DNA from 3 places in the Vreelandella piezotolerans genome. Region 1 is predicted to be linked to each of the others. Evidence: predicted binding sites of a transcription regulator. Region 1 holds the regulator's gene; each other region holds the start of a gene.
What was found. The regulator PhoB, encoded in region 1, activates phosphate uptake and scavenging genes when phosphate is short. The targets are predictions, from matches to a motif close to TGTCATANNNNTGTCANA.

Region 1 (2,271 bases):
GCTCTCCTTCGGCGGTGTGCTGCTAGCGTTCATTTATCCTTTCATGAAGCGCTATACCCACTTTCCCCAAGTGGTCCTGGGGGCGGCGTTCTCCTGGGCGATTCCGATGGCGTTTGGCGCCGTGCTCGGCGAGGTGCCACTCGTGGCGTGGCTACTGTTCAGCGCTAACGTGCTATGGACAGTGGCCTACGATACCCAGTACGCCATGGTCGATCGCGATGACGACCTGAAGATCGGCATCAAATCCACGGCGGTGCTGTTTGGCAGTGCCGACCGTCTCATCATTGGCTTGCTGCAGCTTGCCACCCTAGCGTTGTTGATTTGGGTGGGGCTGATGGCGAGCCTGGGCGGTTTCTTCTGGCTCGGTGTGGTCGGAATGGCGGTAACCTTTGCCCATCAACAGCGTTTGATCGTTCACCGGGAGCGTGATCGCTGTTTCCAAGCGTTTTTGAATAATCACTGGTCGGGGCTCTTGGTCTTTACCGGCATTGCTCTAAGCGAGTGGCCCGTGGCTGGCTAATATTGCTGGGTGTCATAGAATTGTCATTAAGTCATGGTGTTATCGTCACAGACATGTCATTGAACCGTTTTCGCATACATGAGCTTTCTTAGCACACCGTGAGGCCCTGGAATGACCGCCAAGACCGTACTGATCGTCGATGATGAGGCGCCCATTCGCGAGATGATCGCTGTGGCGCTGGAAATGGCTGACTATCGCGTGCTTGAAGCGGATAACGCCCAGGATGCCCACGCGATGGTCGTAGATCATCAGCCCGACCTGCTGCTGCTGGACTGGATGATGCCTGGCACCAGCGGCATCGAATTGGCACGCCGTCTCAAGCGCGAAGAGGCTACTGCGGAACTGCCGATCATCATGCTGACCGCCAAGGGCGAAGAGGATAATAAGATCCAAGGTCTGGAAGCGGGCGCCGACGATTACATCACCAAGCCGTTTTCGCCCCGTGAGCTGGTAGCGCGCCTGAAAGCCGTTCTGCGTCGGGCGACCCCGCGCGGCGTGGAAGATCCCATCGAAATCAATGGGCTGCTGTTAGACCCGGTGAGCCATCGTGTTAGCGCGCATGGCAAGGCGCTAGAGATGGGCCCTACCGAGTATCGATTACTGCAGTTTTTCATGACCCACCAAGAGCGTGCCTATACCCGTAGCCAGCTTCTCGATCAGGTGTGGGGCGGCAACGTGTACGTAGAGGAGCGCACGGTGGACGTGCACATTCGCCGGTTGCGTAAGGCGCTAGGGGAGGCGCACCAGAATTTGATTCAAACAGTGCGGGGCACTGGGTATCGTTTCTCTGCTCGGGTGTAGTCGTGCGCCTGTGGAGCCGTGAATGGTGGCGCATTACCTGGCTGGCGCTATTGGGCATGTGCCTGGGGTGGCTGGTGGGGTATCCCGGTGTGGGGCTCGCCGCTGGCCTCTTATTCTGTTTGATTTATCACTTGCGCCAATTAAAGGCGCTGTTCCAATGGCTGACGCTTCACCCTCACGATGAGCCGCCCGCGGCAACGGGGCTTTGGGGTGAGCTTTTCGATCGTCTCTACCGCTATCAAAAGAGCCAACGCATCACGCAAAGCCGCCTGCGGGCGACCCTTGCGCGTATTCAGGAATCCTCGGAGGCGATGCGTGATAGCGTCGTGATGCTGGATCGGCATGGTGATTTAGAGTGGTGGAACAGCGCGGCTACCGAGATGTTGGGCCTGCAAACCGCCCATGACCGCGGGCAGCATATTACCAACTTGCTGCGCGACCCACGCTTCATTAGCTACTTCAATGCCCGGGAGTATGGCGAGCCGCTAACACTCACCTCACCCATCGATGAGCGGCGTATTCTGCAGTATCAAATCACGCTCTATGGTGATGACGAGCGCTTGGTCATGGCCCGGGACATTACGCGCTTGCATCGCCTCGAACAGATGCGCCGTGACTTCGTAGCCAACGTGTCTCACGAGCTGCGCACACCGCTGACCGTGCTGTCGGGTTACTTGGAAACCTATGGCGATTTGAAAGAGCTGCTGCCGCCCCGTTTGGGCAAAGGCATCGGTCAAATGGAGGAGCAGACCAAGCGCATGCAGAACTTGGTCAACGACCTGCTACTGCTCTCTAGGCTCGAAATCGATCGAGGGGGAGAAGATCACCAGCCGCTTGCCGTCGGGCCGATGCTGGAGAGTATTCGCCGCGATGCGCTGGCGCTGTCTCACCAGCAACACAGCGTGCAGATCGTACTCGATTGCGAAGCGCGCCTAATCGGCAGTGAGCAG
Region 2 (2,271 bases), 300 kb from region 1:
ACCGTCGCCCATTCGGGACGGTCCATTGGCGTTGCGCCCATGAGGTCGGCCGCATCGCAGGTATTGATGATGATGCCCGCCAGGTCGTTCTCGGCTAGGCCAAGTGCGGCAGCTAGCGTGCGACCATCCTGAGTTTTGGCACTCGGTGTGAGCGGCAGCCACTCGCCGCTACCATCGGCATGGAAGCGCGCCACGTACAGCGTGCCGTTATCCATATATTTGCTGCCAATGGCGAGACGGTCGTACTCCGCGCCGGGACGGTTGGCATCGGCGGGATCCCAGGCGGCATCAGAGACGTATTTGTAGACGTATTCGTTGCGGGCATCGTGGCCTGAATAGAAAACGATCGGCTTGCCCGCTTCTAACTTGCCCAACCAGCACCCTTCATGACGAAAACGCCCCAGCGCCGTGCGTTTCACCGCGCGAGCACCGCTATAGGGGTCGACTTCGACCTGGTAGCCGAAGGTACGCGCTTCGTTGCGGTAGTCATCTTCGGCACGCTCACCGTGCGGGGTGATGTCAAAGCGCGCGAACTCGCCGTTCTGCTCTGTCGCGTCGCCTGCCGAGGTATCCCAACCGTAGCGGCTTTTATCGGTGGGAATACCGATGCGTGCATCGTCTTGGAAGCGCTCGCCACGGTTGACGAAGATATCGGGCCAGTTCTCTTCACAGGCGATATAGGTGCCCCAGGGGGTCACGCCGTTACCACAGTTGTTGTTAGTACCTCGGGTTTGCGTGCCGTCAGGGGAGAATTGGGTTTTCACATAGTCGCTACCGGCCACGGGGCCGGCAAGGTCCATCACCGTGGCGCTGGTGAAGCGGCGGTTATAGGGAGAGTCGGTCACGTGCGACCACTGCCCGCTGGCGTTTTTTTCAACCTCCACGAGGGTGACGCCATGGGCGTTGATTTCGGTGCGCGACTCTTCCGCCGGGCGTTTGCCTCCCGCATTGGTAGGGCCACCCTGGGGCGCCCATAGCGCATCCTGCTCGATATACTCATTGTTGAGCGCTAGCACGAAACGCCGCGACGCGCTGTCGACATCCAAGGCGAATCCGGCCATACCATCGTGGTTCATGCCAACGCTATCGGCCTGGCGCTCGGCGGTCATGTGTAGTTCGGGCTGCCACTCTGCGGATGGGGTGAGCGGCGTGCCCCAGGGCACCAGCACCTGGGCCACATAGCCTTCCGGTACCACCACCGCATCAGTGCGAGAACCACGCACCGCTTCAAATGCGAGAGTCAGCGGCGTCTTGGCCTGCTCGCCTGCTAGCGCTTGGGCTGCGCCGCCAAACCCCAACATCGACGACGCCGCCAGCCCCAGGCCGCCCCGCATCACATCGCGCCGAGAGACGTACTTTGCCAGTACCTCGGCAAATGGCTGGTTATGGCTGTGGTTAAACAGGCGGTGATCTTCGATTGCCTTGCTCATGGTACTCCCCTCGTCATCATTAGCCCGTACGAACTACGTGTTGTTTTCGAGGGAGAGTATTAGGTAAAGATGAAAGATGTATGACGCAATCACGACGGTTTATTGACGTCGGGCATGCCGTGGGCCATTAGGGCTAAATCGGCACCTTGTGGGTCGACACCACCTCCCGCAGCCCCATGAACGAACGAATCTGACGCACGCCGGGCAGGTAGAGCAACTGCTCGGCGTGTAGCCGGTTGAAGCTTTGGCTGTCCCTGGTGCGCACCAGCATGAAGTAGTCGAACTCCCCAGTAACCACGTGGCACTCCATGCAGCCCGACACTTTTTGAGCCGCCGCCTCGAACGCCGCGAAGGATTCTGGCGTCGAGCGGTCCAGCACCACGCCAATCAACACCACCATGCCGGCCTGCAGGGGCTCCGGGTTCAGGTGGGCCACGATTCGGCTGATCACCCCGTCCCGCTTGAGCTTTTCGACACGCCGCAAACAGGCCGCAGGGCTGAGGTTCACCTGCTCGGCCAGCGCCACATTGGAAAGCGTCGCATCCTCCTGAAGCAGCTTGAGAATACGCTTGTCGATACGATCCAGCTCACCGCCCATGGCATGGGGCTCCAAGGCCCCTCCCGCTCGTTTGGCACACATTATTATTTACTCAAAGAATAAATTTACGAATTAATCAAACCTATAAACGCAATCAGACAATCCATTGTTGTTTATAAAGCCCTTGTTTCGCAACCCGCCTGAATACACTAACGCCTAATATAAACCTCAGGGAGCACGCCAACGTTCCAACCACCGTTACCCAGCGATCCTTGTCTATCGCGTTGATTGCCAATGCAGGAG
Region 3 (2,271 bases), 980 kb from region 1:
GCCCGTAACGTTCGGCATAGATCTCGATACTGCCCAGCAAGATCACCGTCACGCTCAGCAGGATGGCGACGATGAGCGCAATGTCGAACGCCTTGGCCCCCGGCGTATCGGATTCGAAAATAATGTGAAACAGCCGGGCGCGAAGTCCGTCGGCACCGGGCGTAAGGGGAAAGCTCATTGCATCATCCTGAAGTCGGCTTCATCAATCGGGCAGTGTGGTTAGCGTAGCGCGGTTTCGTGGGCCAAGCGACGGGCCAGATTTAACGCAGCAACGCCGTAGGTCGTCGACGGCATGCCTTGGGCATTCAGCGCGTTGGGCAGTGCTTCTGCCTCGCTGCGCGCTGCACTATCGAGCTGGGGGTGCTGGGCCAACGTATCCAGCGCCTGCCGTGCGGCGTTTAGATGCGCAGCGTCGCCGCTATCATGATAGGCGTCCAGCGCGACGGTGGCGCGGTGCAGCCACTCGGCAGGGCGCTTGGCGGTGGGCAGCGGCCAGTGCTGGTGGCCTAGGGCATTGCCCCGCGCTGCCTTGCTGGTATCGGAGGGGCGCAGCGCTATTTGGCTCGCCAACTCGACGGCGAGCGTCCAGAGCGCTGCCGGGGCACCGGCTTTCAGTTCCAGCTCCACTTCACGAATCGGCGCTCGCGCGCTGCCGCAGACGATCTCTCCTTCGTCCAGCACCAATTCGATGTCGCTGTCTTGCCATACTAACTGCCAGCTTTTCCGGGTGAAATCGGTGCTGAGCGTCGGGCGCAGCGCTGCGATGCAATCGCCAAGCGCCCCTTGAAACGGAGGCAGCTCTGCCAGCGCCGCCTGGTCGAGAGCGGCGGAGGGAACTTGCCACTCCCACTCCTGTCGGCTGGAGAGTCCGCCACCGCCCTGGCCGGCCGTTTTAACGGTTTGCAGCACTTGCTGATCAATGGTGCGAAGGCGCACCGCCACCCGTGCGGCGGCCAAGTCGCCTGTGGGGGTATCGAAGTAGGTGTTGGCGAGCTGCTGCTGGTGCGGTGACGTCGCGGCCAGTAACGGATGATGGCACAGCGCACCCGACTGACCGCTGGGCAGGGCCAGCTTGAGCTCCACTTCCGTAAGGGCTGGCGTTTTGGTTGACTCTTTCATGACAATCGCCACCTCGATATTGTGACATTTCGGTTAATTTTTGATGACATTATGAACTTTTCATGACGGCGGCGGGCGCACTCTTTATACTGGCGCCCGCCATTTCCAGGCTCCCCGAAAACAGGCTAAAGGCTATATGGTAACCTCCAACCCTTTTTCCGCGATGTTTGGCCGCTCGCCATTCCAGCCGCTGCTGGCCCACATCGTCAAGGCCAATGAATGTGCCGATCAACTGCTCCCGTTCTTCGAGGCCACGTTGACCGGTGATTGGGATACGGCGGCAGAACTGCGCGAGAACGTGACGCGCTTAGAGCACGACGCCGACACCCTGAAGACAGAGCTGCGGCTGAACTTGCCCAACACTATGTTCCTGCCCGTCTCGCGCTCTGACCTGCTCGACCTGATCAGCGTGCAGGACAAGATCGCCAATAAAGTCCGCGACATTACCGGCATCATGCTGGGCCGTAAAATGCGCGTGCCCGACGTGTTGGCCGAGCCGATGCGTGACTACATGCGTACCAGTGTCGCGTGTGTGGCCCAAGCGCGCCAAGCATTGGAAGAGTTGAAAGACCTGCTGGAGTCCGGCTTTGGTCGCAACGTTTCCGACGTCATGCAGAACATGATCCGCGAACTCCACACCCTCGAACATCAGGCCGACAGCCAGCAGGTGGCGATCCGTCGTCAACTGTTCGAGTTGGAGAGCCAACTGCCGCCGGTGGACGTGATCTTTCTCTACAAGATCATCGAGTGGGTCGGTGAAGTCTCTGACCGCGCAGAGCGCGTGGGCAGCCGCCTGCAGATTTTGACCGCACGCTAAGGGATACTCATGCAGATTATTGCTCAGCACGGTGACATCTTCATCATTCTGGCCTGTTTGTTCGGCTTCTTCATGGCCTGGGGCGTGGGGGCCAACGACGTGGCCAACGCCATGGGCACTTCGGTGGGGTCGAAAGCGATCACCATCAAACAGGCGATCATCATTGCGGTGATCTTCGAGTTCCTGGGCGCGTGGCTGGCGGGTGGCGAGGTGACCAACACCATCCGTAAAGGGATCATCGACCCCGAACTGCTGCAAGAAGACCCGCAACTTTTGGTGTACGGCATGTTGGCGGCGCTGTTGGCCGCCGGTACGTGGCTGCTGGTGGCCTCGGT

Region 2: GYM47_RS16015 (PhoX family protein) is a predicted target of PhoB. The motif match lies at 1,499-1,516, and genes of this name have one in related genera.
Region 3: GYM47_RS03830 (CYTH domain-containing protein) is a predicted target of PhoB. The motif match lies at 1,151-1,168, and genes of this name have one in related genera.

Annotation. Positions count from the first base shown of each region.
Region 1 covers NZ_CP048602.1:3,794,793-3,797,063, reverse strand. Annotated here, with positions in the region: gene ubiA (4-hydroxybenzoate octaprenyltransferase) at 1-520, shown strand, start outside; gene phoB (phosphate regulon transcriptional regulator PhoB) at 632-1,321, shown strand; gene phoR (phosphate regulon sensor histidine kinase PhoR) at 1,324-2,271, shown strand, end outside.
Region 2 covers NZ_CP048602.1:3,495,860-3,498,130, forward strand. Annotated here, with positions in the region: gene GYM47_RS16015 (PhoX family protein) at 1-1,430, opposite strand, end outside; gene GYM47_RS16020 (Lrp/AsnC family transcriptional regulator) at 1,564-2,043, opposite strand.
Region 3 covers NZ_CP048602.1:828,585-830,855, forward strand. Annotated here, with positions in the region: gene GYM47_RS03825 (ion transporter) at 1-178, opposite strand, end outside; gene GYM47_RS03830 (CYTH domain-containing protein) at 220-1,119, opposite strand; gene GYM47_RS03835 (TIGR00153 family protein) at 1,256-1,936, shown strand; gene GYM47_RS03840 (inorganic phosphate transporter) at 1,946-2,271, shown strand, end outside.